DNA from 2 places in the Arthrobacter sp. P1_H7 genome. Region 2 is predicted to be linked to the other one. Evidence: predicted binding sites of a transcription regulator. Region 2 holds the regulator's gene; the other holds the start of a gene.

Region 1 (6,788 bases), on a different contig from region 2:
CGAATTCCGGGTGGCGGTGGTGGCTGCGGGGACGGATGTCATGCAGCTAAGCCTAACCAAGAACCCCCGCCGGGAGCTTTGCGCGGAGGCCTGTTACGGCAGCGGCGGCAGTTCCCAGTCGACCGTCCCATTGCCCTGTTCCAGCAGCAGGGCGTTGGCCCGGCTGAACGGCCGGGACCCGAAGAAGCCCCGTGAGGCCGAGAGCGGGCTGGGGTGGGCACTGGTGATCACGGCGGCGGACCCCAGCAACGGCCGCACCGACTCGGCATCCTTCCCCCACAGGATCGCCACCAGTGGGGCATGGCCCGTACCAGAGGCGGACGCGCGGTCGGCGACTGCCCGGATGGCCGCCGCCGTGACGGCCTCCCAGCCCTTGTTCCGGTGCGAGCCCGCCGCCCCGGCACGGACGCTGAGCACCCTGTTGAGCAGCAGTACGCCCTGCTCCGCCCAGCGGCTGAGGTCCCCGTGGACGCGCGGGGGGAAGCCGAGATCGGCCTGGAGTTCCTTGTAGATGTTTGCCAGGCTGCGGGGGATCGGCCGGGTGGCGCCGTCCACGGCGAAGGATAGCCCCACGGCGTGCCCCGGCGTCGGATACGGGTCCTGGCCCACCACCAGCACCCGGACTCCGGCCAGCGGCTGCCGGAAAGCCCGCAGCAGGTTCGCCGGCGATGGCAGTACTCCATGCCCGGCGGCCACTTCGCCCGCGACAAAGGCGAGGGCTTCGCGCAACTGCGCCTCCACCGGCGCCAGCGGCTCCGCCCAGTCCGGAGCAACCAGTGCGTCCAGCGGCCGGCGCGCCAGGTCCGCGAAGCTCAGGGCGTCGGCGGCTGCGGGCTCCAGCTCGAACAAAGCGTCGGGTTCACTGGCGGAGTCAAACTCGGAATCAAACACAGCCCCCATTCTTCCCCAGCTGCCGTCCCTTTCGGCGCCAGCCCGAATGACAACCCTGTCATTCGGCCGTAGCATGGGGACTGACTTTTTACCGGATCCAGCCAGGGAGTGTGTCGTGGCCGAAACAGCGCAAGAGTACGTGCTCGCGGGGGATTCTGCCGTCTTCCCCACCGCCGGCGCGGGCCTGGACGGGGTGTCCACGGAGTCTGCGCTGAGCGCCCGCGACCAACAGATGCTGGCCTTGGAGCGGCAATGGTGGAAGTACGCGGGAGCCAAGGAACAGGCCATCCGCGAGCTGTTCGATCTGTCCGCCACGCACTACTACCAGATCCTCAATGCCCTCATCGATACCGAGGATGCGCTGGCCCACGATCCCATGCTGGTCAAGAGATTGCGTAGACTACGTACATCACGCCAACGTGCCCGCACTGCCCGGCGTCTGGGAACAGATTCGTAAAGTCGCGTCACGAGCAGCCGGATGCGCACGTCCTGTTGCGTCCGTTCCGGCCTCGGGCACCCCGTATGAAATCAGCAAGGACGTCGTTTTACCATGACCAAATACGCTCGGGATGAATTTGATCGGGTCCCGGAGACCTCTACCCGGCAGGGAGTCCACCGGGCCGTCGCAGCATCACGGCGCCGGAGCCTGGCGCCCATCTTGGCAGCCGGCTGCGTAGCCCTGGCGATCGGCCTGGTGGCCTTCCTGATCCTGCCGAAGCTCGGCTTCTCCGCAGGCCAGGCCGCGGCCGTGACCGCCGGAGACAGCGCGTCCGCCTCTGCCGGCAGCAGCGCGTCCGCCTCGAGCCCCGTGAGCCCCAGCCCCGCGCCGACGAGCCCGGAGCCGGCCGGCACGGAATCCGCCGCGGCGCCGGCGGCATCGCCTTCAGCGACGCCCAGCGCCACAGCCGCCGCCGTGGACAAGACGCAGCCGGTGACGGTCTACAACGCGACCACCACGGCTGGCCTGGCCACCCGGGTCGGCGGCACCGTCACCTCCGACGGCTGGGTCCTGGGCGAGGCAGGCAACTGGGGCGGTGTCCCGCAGCAGACGTCGGTGATCTTCTACAGCGGCGTCGAGCAGAAAGACAACGCGGAGGCACTCGGAACCCTCCTCGGCATCGACACCCTCGTGGACTCCGCCGAGTTCAACATGCCCCTTGTCGTCGTGCTCGGACCGGGCTACCAGTAGCCAAATCCGGTTACGCCTGAATAACTATTAGGCGGCGGCCCTGCCCGCCGCCGGCGTTCCTGGGGGACGCTGTGGGTACAGTATCTGCGGATTTCTCTTCGCAGTCCGCGGCGCACATCGAGGTGGGCCGCACGCAAGCTAGCTGAAAGTGTGGACACCATGGCACTGGGAACCGTCAAATGGTTCAACGCCGAAAAGGGCTACGGCTTCATCACCGTGGACGGTTCCGAGAACGACGTCTTCGTGCACTGGTCCGCGATCGTCGGGGAAGGCTACCGCGCCCTGGACGAGGGCCAGCGGGTGGAACTGGAAGTCGGCGAGGGCGAAAAGGGCCCGCAGGCTGAAAGCGTCCGGCCCGCCTAGTGGCACTGGCTCCCGTCACGAACGCCCCGCTGAACGCGGCGAGGCGCCCCGGAGGAACTTTGCCGCTGGGCCGCGCCCTGGCGGCGGCCACAGTAGCGGCCCTGGCCCTGACGGGCTGCCTGGGCCCGGCGGGCAGTGCCCGTGTGGCCAGCGCCGACGCGAGCGGTGACGGCACACTGCGCATCGGCCTGATCCTGGACAACACGGGCAAGCAGAACTTCCTCAACGCCTCGCAGTTCGCAGCGGCCAAACTTGCCGTCAAGGAGATCAACGCTGCCGGCGGACACAAAGGCAAACCGGTGGAGCTGCTGCCGGAAACCATCAGCACGGACACTGCCGCCCAGGCGAAAGCGCTGGTTGCCGCCAAGGCCGACGTCGTGATCGGCCCGACCGATTCCAGCCGTGCCCCGGCCGCCATCGACGTGCTGGCCAACGCCAAAGTAGCTGTCATCTCCCCGGCCAACACCGCCGCCGCGCTCAGCGACTACAAGAGCGGCGGCTACTATTTCCGCACCTCGGCGGCCGACATCGCCCAGGCATCCGTCCTCGCCAAGCTGGTCAAAGACGGCGGCGCCAAGACCGTGGCGGTGGTCCACGAGGAAGGCGACTACGGCAAAGACGTCGCCGCCGCCGTCGGCGGTGCGGCGAAACAGTCCGGACTGGAAGTCGTGGCCGACGCGGAGTTCACTCCCGGCCAGGCGCAGCAGGCTGCCGCCGCCGCGAAGGCCGCCAACCCCGATGCCGTCGTCCTGGCCTCGCGCGACGGCGCACAGGGCGCCATCGCCGAGCTGAACAACGCCGGCCTCGCCGGCAAGAAACTGGTCCTCAGCGACGGAGCAGTCAACAAGTATGGCTCCGGCCTGGGCGCCCGGGCGCTCGAGGGCGCACGCGGGATCCTGCCCGGCGTGTTCCCCTCCGCCACCTTCCAGGCTGACCTCGTGGCCGTTGATCCCGGGCTGAAGGACATGGTGTTTGCCGCCGAGACGTACGACGCCGTCGTCCTGGCCGCCGTCGCCGCCGCCGCCGCAGAGGACGACGCCGGAACCTCCATCGCGGCGTCCCTCGTCGCGGCCTCCGGCGGCGCCCCGGCAGCCGGCGGACCCGGCGCGGCCGGCAGCCAGCCGCCCGGCAAGTCGTGCACCAGCTACCAGGACTGCATCGGCGTCCTCCGGGCGGGCCAGCGGCCGGACTATGACGGCCAGTCCGGACGGATCAACTTTGATTCCCACGGCGACATCACCGAAGCGAACTACATGGTCTCCACCTACGGCGAGGACAACCTGCCCACGGTGAGCGGCACGGAAGCCGCGAGCAGCAGCGGCGGCTGATCGCTCGTAGCGTATTGTGCCCGCGTGGCGTGCGGTTCCGGCCGGGTACTGCTTGCACTCTCCCCGGGGGAGTGCTAATTATTGTGTTAGCACTCCAGCGCACTGACTGCTAACACGACGCCCGGTCCGTCCGGCCGCGAAGTGGGGCAGCCGGTCCAGGAGCTAAAGAAACACCTTGCTGGGGTGAGATCCCGGACCCGGCGGCATACAGAGGCCGCGGGGTAGGGATCGTCCGTCGCGGGCACCACAGCGAAGGTTCATTCTTAACGACTGTCCCGAAAGGACTACTGCCGTTATGGCCAAGATCATTGCATTTGATGAAGAGGCACGCCGCGGTCTTGAGCGGGGCCTGAACATCCTCGCCGACGCCGTCAAGGTCACCCTCGGCCCGCGGGGACGCAACGTCGTCCTCGAAAAGAAGTGGGGCGCCCCCACGATCACCAACGATGGTGTTTCCATCGCCAAGGAGATCGAGCTGGACGATCCTTACGAGAAGATCGGCGCCGAGCTGGTCAAGGAAGTTGCCAAGAAGACGGATGACGTCGCAGGCGACGGCACCACCACGGCAACCGTGCTGGCACAGGCCCTGGTCAAGGAAGGCCTGCGCAACGTCGCGGCCGGCGCTGACCCGCTGTCCCTCAAGCGCGGCATCGAGAAGGCTGTTGACGCCGTCACCGTCGAGCTCCTGGCCTCCGCCAAGGAAATCGAGACCAAGGAAGAGATCGCCGCCACCGCGTCCATCTCCGCCGGCGACAACGAGATCGGCGCCCTGATCGCCGAAGCCCTCGACAAGGTCGGCAAGGAAGGCGTCATCACGGTCGAGGAGTCGAACACGTTCGGCCTCGAGCTGGAGCTGACCGAAGGCATGCGCTTCGACAAGGGCTACATCTCCGCCTACTTCGTCACCGACGCCGAGCGCCAGGAAACGGTCCTTGAGGATCCGTACATCCTGATCGTCAACTCCAAGATCTCCAACGTCAAGGAACTGGTTGCTGTCCTGGAAAAGGTCATGCAGTCCAACAAGCCGCTGCTGATCATTGCCGAAGACATCGAGGGCGAGGCCTTGGCCACCCTGATCGTCAACAAGATCCGCGGCACCTTCAAGTCCGTCGCCGTCAAGGCTCCGGGCTTCGGCGACCGCCGCAAGGCGCAGCTGGCCGACATCGCCATCCTCACCGGTGGCCAGGTCATCTCCGAGGAAGTCGGCCTCAAGCTTGAGACCGCCGGACTCGAACTCCTTGGCAAGGCCCGCAAGGTTGTTGTCACCAAGGACGAGACCACGATCGTCGAAGGTGCAGGCGACGCCGACCAGATCGCCGGCCGCGTGTCCCAGATCCGCGCCGAGATCGAGAACTCCGATTCCGACTACGACCGCGAGAAGCTGCAGGAGCGCCTGGCCAAGCTGGCCGGCGGCGTTGCAGTCATCAAGGCCGGCGCCGCAACCGAGGTCGAGCTCAAGGAACGCAAGCACCGCATTGAGGACGCCGTCCGCAACGCCAAGGCTGCTGTCGAAGAGGGCATCGTCGCCGGCGGTGGCGTTGCCCTGATCCAGGCCGGCGCCAAGGCATTCGCGAACCTGCAGCTCTCCGGTGACGAAGCAACGGGCGCGAACATCGTCCGCGTTGCCATCGACGCCCCGCTGAAGCAGATCGCCTTCAACGCCGGCCTCGAGCCCGGCGTCGTCGTGGACAAGGTCCGCGGCCTGCCCGCAGGCCACGGCCTCAACGCCGCCACCGGCGAGTACGTCGACCTGCTGGCCGCCGGCATCAACGACCCGGTCAAGGTAACCCGCTCTGCCCTGCAGAACGCGGCTTCCATCGCCGGCCTGTTCCTCACCACCGAGGCCGTTGTAGCCGACAAGCCCGAAAAGGGCGGCGCCCCGATGGGCGGCGGCGACGACATGGGCGGCATGGGCGGCATGGGCGGTTTCTAACCACCCGCGCCAGCCATCACCGGCTGTTCGACGACGGCGGTCCCACCTTCGGGTGGGGCCGCCGTTGCCCGTTAAGCGCGGTCCCCGTCCAAGGGAGCGTCGTTGGGCGTCGGCGGGTTCTGGCAGGATAGGTCAGTGACGATTACAGCAGCGGCCGACGGTTCGGCCTTAGGAAATCCTGGCCCGGCCGGCTGGGCCTGGTACGTAAACGACGACTGCTGGCGGGCCGGCGGATGGCCCCACGGCACGAACAACCAGGGCGAACTGATGGCGGTGCTGGACCTGTTCCGGGCAACGGCGCACATGCCCGGGGAAGACCTGCTGATCCTCTGCGACAGCCAGTACGTCATCAACGCCGTGACCAAATGGATGCCCGGCTGGAAACGCAAGGGCTGGCGCAAAGCCGACGGCAAGCCGGTGCTGAACGTGGACCTCCTCAAGGACATCGACCAGGCGCTCGTGGGCCGCAAGTACACCTTCGAATGGGTGCGGGGCCACGCGGGACACGAGCTCAACGAGGCGGCAGACGTCCGCGCCCGGGCAGCGGCCACGGCTTACCAGCAGGGCGTCGCCGTCCGGCAGGGCCCCGGGTTCGAGCCGCAGCAGGGCGGGACGCAGCCGGCAGGCCAGCCGGCCTCCACGGAGCCGGCGGCAGCCCAGCAGGCCGCACCGGCCGCGCAGGCCGCCAAGACCCCCGCACCACAGGCCGCCGCCCCGCAGGCCGCGACCCGGCCGCAGGCAACCCCGGCGCCTTCCGGCCAGCAGGAACTCTTTGGCGCGCCAGGAACCTACGACGAGCCGGACCTGTTCAGCGAACTCGAAGAAGAACCGGCCGTGGACCTGGCGAAGGCCAGCGCCGAAGCCGTCGTCGAGTCCCTCGAACGGGAACTGCTCCGCCCCGAAACCCGGGCGGACCTGGGCCGCGCGGGTGTCCTGCTCCATCCGGATTTCACCGAAATCGGCAGCTCCGGCCGGATCTGGACCCGCGACGCCATGATGATGTCACTCGAGGACAACCCGGGCGGAGCCGTGGAGCTGGAGTTGCTGGGCGCGGACCGGGTGGGTGAGAAGACCATACTCTTGA
Region 2 (6,788 bases):
CGACACCCCCGGGCACGTCGACTTCACGTACGAGGTCTCCCGCTCGCTCGCGGCCTGCGAAGGTGCGATCCTGCTGGTGGACGCGGCCCAGGGCATCGAGGCCCAGACTCTCGCCAACCTCTACCTGGCGATGGAAAACAACCTCACGATCATCCCGGTCCTGAACAAGATCGACCTCCCGGCAGCACAGCCGGAGAAGTACGCGGCGGAACTCGCCAACCTGATCGGCGGCGACCCCGACGACGTGCTCCGCGTCTCCGGCAAGACCGGCATGGGCGTCGAGGTCCTGCTGGACAAGATCGTCCGCGACCTGCCGGCCCCGGTGGGCGACCCGAACGCCCCCGCCCGGGCCATGATCTTCGACTCGGTCTACGACACCTACCGCGGTGTGGTCACCTACGTCCGCGTGGTCGACGGCATGCTGCACCCGCGTGAACGCATCCAGATGATGTCCACCCGTGCCACGCACGAGCTCCTTGAGATCGGTGTGAGCTCCCCGGAACCCACCCCCTCCAAGGGCCTTGGCGTCGGCGAGGTGGGCTACCTCATCACCGGTGTGAAGGACGTCCGCCTGTCCAAGGTGGGCGACACCGTCACCAACCTGGCCAAGCCGGCCACCGAGTCCCTCCCCGGCTATGCGGACGCCAAGCCGATGGTCTTCTCCGGCCTGTATCCGCTCGATGGCACGGACTATCCGGTGCTCCGCGATGCGCTGGAGAAGCTGATGCTCAACGACGCCGCGCTGGTGTACGAGCCGGAAACGTCGGCAGCGCTGGGATTCGGCTTCCGGGTGGGATTCCTGGGCCTTCTGCACCTGGAAATCACGCGCGAGCGGCTCGAACGCGAATACAACCTGGACCTGATTTCCACCGCACCCAACGTGGAATACGAGGTGACGCTGGAGGACAAGAAGGTCGTCCACGTCACGAACCCCAGCGAATACCCCACCGGCAAGATCGCGGAAGTCCGCGAGCCGATGGTGTCCGCCACCATCCTTGCGCCGAACGAGTTTGTCGGCGCCATCATGGAGCTGTGCCAGAGCAGGCGCGGCGTCATGGGCGGCATGGACTACCTCTCCGAGGACCGGGTGGAAATCCGTTACCGCCTGCCGCTGGCCGAAATCGTCTTCGATTTCTTCGACATCCTCAAGTCCAAGACCCGCGGCTACGGGTCACTGGACTGGAAGGCCGACGGCGAGCAGGTGGCCGACCTGGTCAAGGTGGACATCATGCTCCAGGGCGAGCAGGTTGATGCGTTCTCCGCCATCACCCACCGTGACAAGGCCTACGCCTACGGCGTGATGATGACCGGCAAGCTGCGCGAGCTCATTCCGCGCCAGCAGTTCGAGGTGCCCATCCAGGCCGCCATCGGCTCCCGGATCATCGCCCGCGAAAGCATCCGCGCCATCCGCAAGGATGTCCTGGCCAAGTGCTACGGCGGTGACATCACCCGAAAGCGCAAGCTGCTGGAAAAGCAGAAGGAAGGCAAGAAGCGCATGAAGATGGTGGGACGCGTCGAGGTGCCGCAGGAGGCCTTCATCGCCGCGCTGACAACGGACGAGTCCAAGGACAAGGCCAAGAAGTAACGGTGCAGGTATTGACTGTTGCTGCAGTATCGGCAGGCCGGGCCCGTGCCTAGCGTCCTTCCCCTCGGCGACCCGGCGCCGCCGGACGGGCTCCTGCCCGGCCAGGCGCGCGAGGGCGCCGATCAGCGCGCTTTCGGGCTGTATGTGCACATCCCGTTCTGCGCGGTCCGCTGCGGGTACTGCGACTTCAACACGTACACCGCCACCGAGCTGGGCGGCGGGGCCTCCCAGGACGCCTACGCCGCCACCGCGATCGCGGAAGTGGAGTTCGCCGCCGCGGCCCTGAGGGGCAGCGGCCTGCCTGACCGTCCCCTCAGCACGGTCTTCTTCGGCGGCGGCACCCCCACGCTGCTGCCGGCGGAGGACCTGGCGCGGATCCTCACAGCCGCTATCGGCGCCTGGGGCCTGCAGCCCGGCGCCGAGGTAACCACCGAGGCGAACCCCGATTCCGTCACGCCCGCATCCCTGCAGCTGCTCGCCGACGCCGGGTTCACCCGGGTCTCGTTCGGCATGCAGTCGGCCGTGCCGCATGTCCTGAAGGTCCTGGACCGCACCCACACGCCGAGCCGGGTGCCCGAGGTGGTGCAGTGGGCGCGCGATGCCGGGCTCGCCGTCAGTCTCGACCTCATTTACGGGACGCCGGGGGAGTCGCTGGAAGACTGGCGGTACTCGCTCGAGACCGCACTTTCCTACGCCCCCGACCACATCAGCGCCTATGCCCTGATCGTTGAAGACGGCACCAAGCTTGCCGCGCAGATCCGCCGTGGCGAAGTCCCGGAAATTGACGACGACGACCACGCCGCCAAATACGAACTCGCCGACGAACTGATTTCCGCCGCCGGGCTCGCCTGGTACGAGGTCAGCAACTGGTCCCGCACCCCCGAACAGGCCTGCCGGCACAACCTCGCCTACTGGCGCGGGGACGACTGGTGGGGCATCGGGCCCGGGGCGCACTCGCACGTCGGCGGCGTCCGCTGGTGGAACGTCAAGCACCCCACCGCCTACGCCAACCGCCTCGGCGCCGGGGTCTCACCGGCCGCCGGACGCGAAACGCTGGACACCGAAACCCGCAACGTGGAACACGTCATGCTCGAGGCCCGGCTCAACTCCGGACTCGACATCCCGAGCCTCGGCGGCCTGGGGGACACCGGCAGGCACGCCGTCGCGGGGCTGATCGCTGACGGCCTCGTGGACCCCGCGGCCGCCTTCAAGGGCCGGCTCATCCTCACTCTCAAGGGCCGGCTGCTGGCCGACGCCGTCGTCCGCAGGATCCTGCCGGACTAGTCTGCCCGGCCGCAAAGCCTCCACAATTTGGCTGCCCGTATCAGCGGCCGCACACAGCCTGCCCCACAAAAAAGAGCCGGCCGCTGCCCCATACGGGAAGCGGCCGGCTCTCTCTAGCTTGGTCCGGGCCGGCTATTTGATCCAGCGCAGGTTGAACTCGTAACGGTGCGGCTGGCCGCGGTTGACGTGGATGCCTGCCGCCACCGAGAAGCACGTCACAGCAATCCAGATCACCGTGGCGAGCACGGCGAAGAGGTTGCCCACCACCGGGATGAAGACCAGCAGATTGGCCAGCACTGCGGCGATGGTCGGCGGCAGCGTGAAATTGAGGGCTTCCTTGGATTCCTGCGCCGTGAACGGGCCGCGGTCCTTGAAGATGAGGTAGATCAGCAGCGACGGCACGCAGCCCAGGATGCCGCCGAAGTGGGCGAGCGTGGCCCACTGGCGGTCCTCGCTGGCCGTCAGCGGCAGCGCGTTTGCCGGAACCCCATGGTACGGGGGCTGGCCATGGCCAGCCTGATTGCCCGTGTGTTCGCGTGCGTTATCTGCCACGGTGTAGCCCTTCGGATTGCGGTGATGCGTTGCTGCCTGGGTTGTGCCTGAACTAGCCGGGACCGCACTGGAAGCGCGGCCGCCGTTTCAAGAATACTTGCTCGCGCCCGGAAATGGAGATCAGGGGGCGGCCGCCGCGGCGGACTAGGGCACGGTGAGGAAGTCAATGACCTCTTCCACGCGGCCGAGCAGCGACGCCTCCAGATCAGCGTAGCTGCGGACAGCACCCAGGAGTTTCTGCCAGCCCAGGCCGATGTCCTCCTTTGTGGAGTGGGGCCAGCCGAAAGCCATCAGGATGCCGGTCTTCCAGTCCATGCCGCGGGGGATCACCGGCCACTGCTCGATCCCCAGGACCGCGGGCCGGATGGCCTGCCACACGTCCACGTAGGGGTGCCCCACAATGAGGACGTTGCCGGCGGCGCCCGGTGAGGCCATGACGGCATCGGCGATCCGCGACTCCTTGGAGTCGGGCACCAGGTGGTCCACGAGCACGCCGAGGCGCCGCCCCGGGCCCGGGCCGAACTCCGCCACGGCGGCCGCGAGGTCGTCAATGCCGTGCAGGGGTTCGACGACGATGCCCTCCACCCGGAGGTCATCGCCCCACACCTTCTCCACCAGCTCGGCGTCGTGCTTTCCTTCCACCCAGATACGGCTGGCCTTGGCCACCTGGGCGCGCTGCCCCGCCACCCGCACCGAGCCCGACGCCGTGCGGCCGGCACCGGCGGCCGGTGCCGTTTTATTCGGGGCCGGCGGCATCAGGCGGATGGGCTGGCCCTCCAGGAGGAAGCCAAAGCCGAGGCGGAAGGACCGCGACTTGCCCCGCCGGTCCTCCAGCGCCACCACGTGCATGCCGCCGGACTTCTCCACCCGGGTTACGGCGCCCACCCAGCCGGACTGGACCTCTTCGAGGACCATCCCGCGTTCCACCGGGACTTCCGGCAACTGGGTCTTGGTGGGGGCGGACAGGTCCTGGGGTCCCCAGTTCTGGTACGACATCTCTACACGCTTACTTTGCACTCGGAATGTACGGCGGTCGGTGGAACTCTCCGGGGCCGGAACCGGACCGCGACGGCGCGGCAACGGCAGCGGCTGCCACGGTCTCGGCGCCGGCGTGACGGGAATCGCGTTCCCGCGGGCCACGCCTGGAGCGAATCCAATGCTAACAACGCGGCGACTCATATTAGACTGGTTAGCACTTAGGCATGTCGAGTGCTAACCCTTGTCCTGTTGCGGACCGTCCGTGCAGCACTTGTGGACCCGGACCGGACACGGCGGACGGCACCGACTGCGGGACAGTCGATTGGAGGTGGAGCGTGAGCGAACCGCGCAAACTCGAAGTGCTGCGCGCCATCGTGGAGGACTACGTCCATTCGCGTGAGCCCGTTGGTTCCAAAGCGCTCGTGGAACGGCACCATCTCGGCGTCTCCAGCGCCACGATCCGAAACGACATGGCGGCGCTGGAAGATGAGGGCCTGATCACGGCACCGCACACGAGCGCCGGCCGGATCCCCACCGACAAGGGCTACCGGCTTTTCGTCGACCAGATCTCAGCGGTGAAGCCGTTGTCCCCGGCTGAGCGCCGGGCCATCCAGGCGCTGCTGGAAGGATCCGACGACCTCGACGACATCCTTGACCGGACCGTGAGGCTCCTCTCGCACCTGACCAACCAGGTCGCCGTCGTGCAGTATCCGCTGCTCAGCCGCGCCCGGGTGCGACACATCGAGTTCGTGCTGCTGGCGCCCCGGAAAGTGCTGGCGGTACTGATCGCGGACAGCGGCAAGGTGGAGCAGCGCGTGATCGACGTCGGGCAGGACCTTCCCGACGACGCGCTGGCGGAACTGCGGACCAGCTTTCTGGCCAGCCTCTCCGGAACCCCGCTGAGCCTGATGCCGCAGCTGCTGCCCGCCGTCGTTGCCGGTGGCCCGCCGGCGCGGCGCGGAGCGGCCCAGGCGCTGGCCCGCGGCCTGGAGGCCCTGGCCACGAGCAGCCGCGAAGAGCGCATGGTCATGGCCGGCACCGCCAACCTGGCCCGCTCCAACGTGGACTTCCCGCTCAGCATCGGCCCCGTGCTCGAGGCCCTCGAGGAGCAGGTGGTCATGCTCCGCCTGCTCAGCGAAATGGCCGAAGACCCGCGGGGTGTCACGGTCAGCATCGGCCGGGAAAACCCTTACGACGGTCTGGCCGAGGCCTCGGTTGTGGCCACAGCCTACGGGCCGGACGCCACGGCCAAGGTCGGCGTGCTTGGGCCCACCCGGATGGACTATCCCACCACCATGGCCGCCGTCCGCGCGGTGGCCCGCTACCTTTCGAGGATCCTGGGGCCCTGACAGGCCCGGGACCGAACACGACTTCTTGCCCCACAGGCAGTGCCCCACAGGCAGTACGAAAAGGAAGAGATACACACTTTGAGCAGCCACTACGACGTTCTTGGAGTCTCCCGCGACGCATCGGGGGAGGAGATCAAGAAGGCCTACCGGAAACTGGCCCGCACCCTGCACCCGGATGTGAACCCCGGGGAGGACGCCTCGGACAGGTTCAAGGCAGTCACCCACGCTTACGAGGTCCTCTCTGATCCGCAGAAGCGCCGGGTCTACGACACCACCGGCAACGAGAACGGTACCGACAACGGCTTCGGCGGCGGCAGCTACTCGGGCCAGGGCTTCGCCTTCCAGGACATCTTCGAGACCTTCTTCGGCGCCGGTGGCGGCCAGGGCGGCCCGGCGTCCCGGGTCCGCCGCGGCCAGGACGCGCTGATCAGCGTCCGGATCGACCTCCGCGACGCAGTGTTCGGCGTGAACAAGAAGCTCGAGGTCGACACGGCCGTCATCTGCCCCACGTGCGATGGGTCCTGCTGCCGCGAGGGCACCCACCCGGTCCGCTGCGACATCTGTGGCGGCAGCGGTCAGGTCCAGCGCGCCGTGCGGTCCATCCTGGGCCAGGTCATGACATCCGCCCCCTGCGGATCCTGCGAGGGGTTCGGCACCGTCATCAAGGACCCCTGCAACGAATGCAGCGGCCAGGGCCGGATCCGCAGCCGCCGCTCCCTGACCGTCAAGGTCCCGGCCGGTGTCGCCACCGGCACCCGCATCCAGCTGTCCGGCCAGGGCGAGGCAGGCCCTGCCGGTGGCCCCGCCGGGGACCTGTACGTGGAGATCCGGGTCAACAACGACCCCACCTACGTGCGCGAGGGCGATGACCTCCACGCGAGCCTCAACATTCCCATGACGGCTGCCGCGCTCGGCACCGAAATATCCCTCGACACCTTCGACGGGCAGCAGGAGATCGACGTCAAGGCCGGCACCCAGTCGGGCGAGGTCATCACCCTGCGCGGCCTCGGCGTCACGCACCTGCGCGGTCACGGCCGCGG

Evidence for each region. Region 2 encodes HrcA, which represses chaperone genes, less so after heat shock. Its sites were predicted from a motif close to TTNGCACTCGNNNNNNNCGAGTGCNAA; they were not measured.
Region 1: a site for HrcA is predicted at 3,858-3,884, ahead of groL (chaperonin GroEL). Genes of this name have one in related genera too.

What each region holds. Positions count from the first base shown of each region.
Region 1 is NZ_JBFUCO010000009.1:4,397-11,184, forward strand. It holds gene AC1DXI_RS10270 (siderophore-interacting protein) at 1-42, opposite strand, end outside; gene AC1DXI_RS10275 (uracil-DNA glycosylase) at 94-891, opposite strand; gene AC1DXI_RS10280 (DUF3263 domain-containing protein) at 1,007-1,348, shown strand; gene AC1DXI_RS10285 (LytR C-terminal domain-containing protein) at 1,442-2,080, shown strand; gene AC1DXI_RS10290 (cold-shock protein) at 2,240-2,443, shown strand; gene AC1DXI_RS10295 (ABC transporter substrate-binding protein) at 2,503-3,771, shown strand; gene groL (chaperonin GroEL) at 4,067-5,704, shown strand; gene AC1DXI_RS10305 (RNase H family protein) at 5,840-6,788, shown strand, end outside.
Region 2 is NZ_JBFUCO010000016.1:60,827-67,614, forward strand. It holds gene lepA (translation elongation factor 4) at 1-1,585, shown strand, start outside; gene hemW (radical SAM family heme chaperone HemW) at 1,631-2,869, shown strand; gene AC1DXI_RS15615 (DUF4870 domain-containing protein) at 3,002-3,421, opposite strand; gene AC1DXI_RS15620 (DUF3097 domain-containing protein) at 3,566-4,417, opposite strand; gene hrcA (heat-inducible transcriptional repressor HrcA) at 4,735-5,748, shown strand; gene dnaJ (molecular chaperone DnaJ) at 5,827-6,788, shown strand, end outside.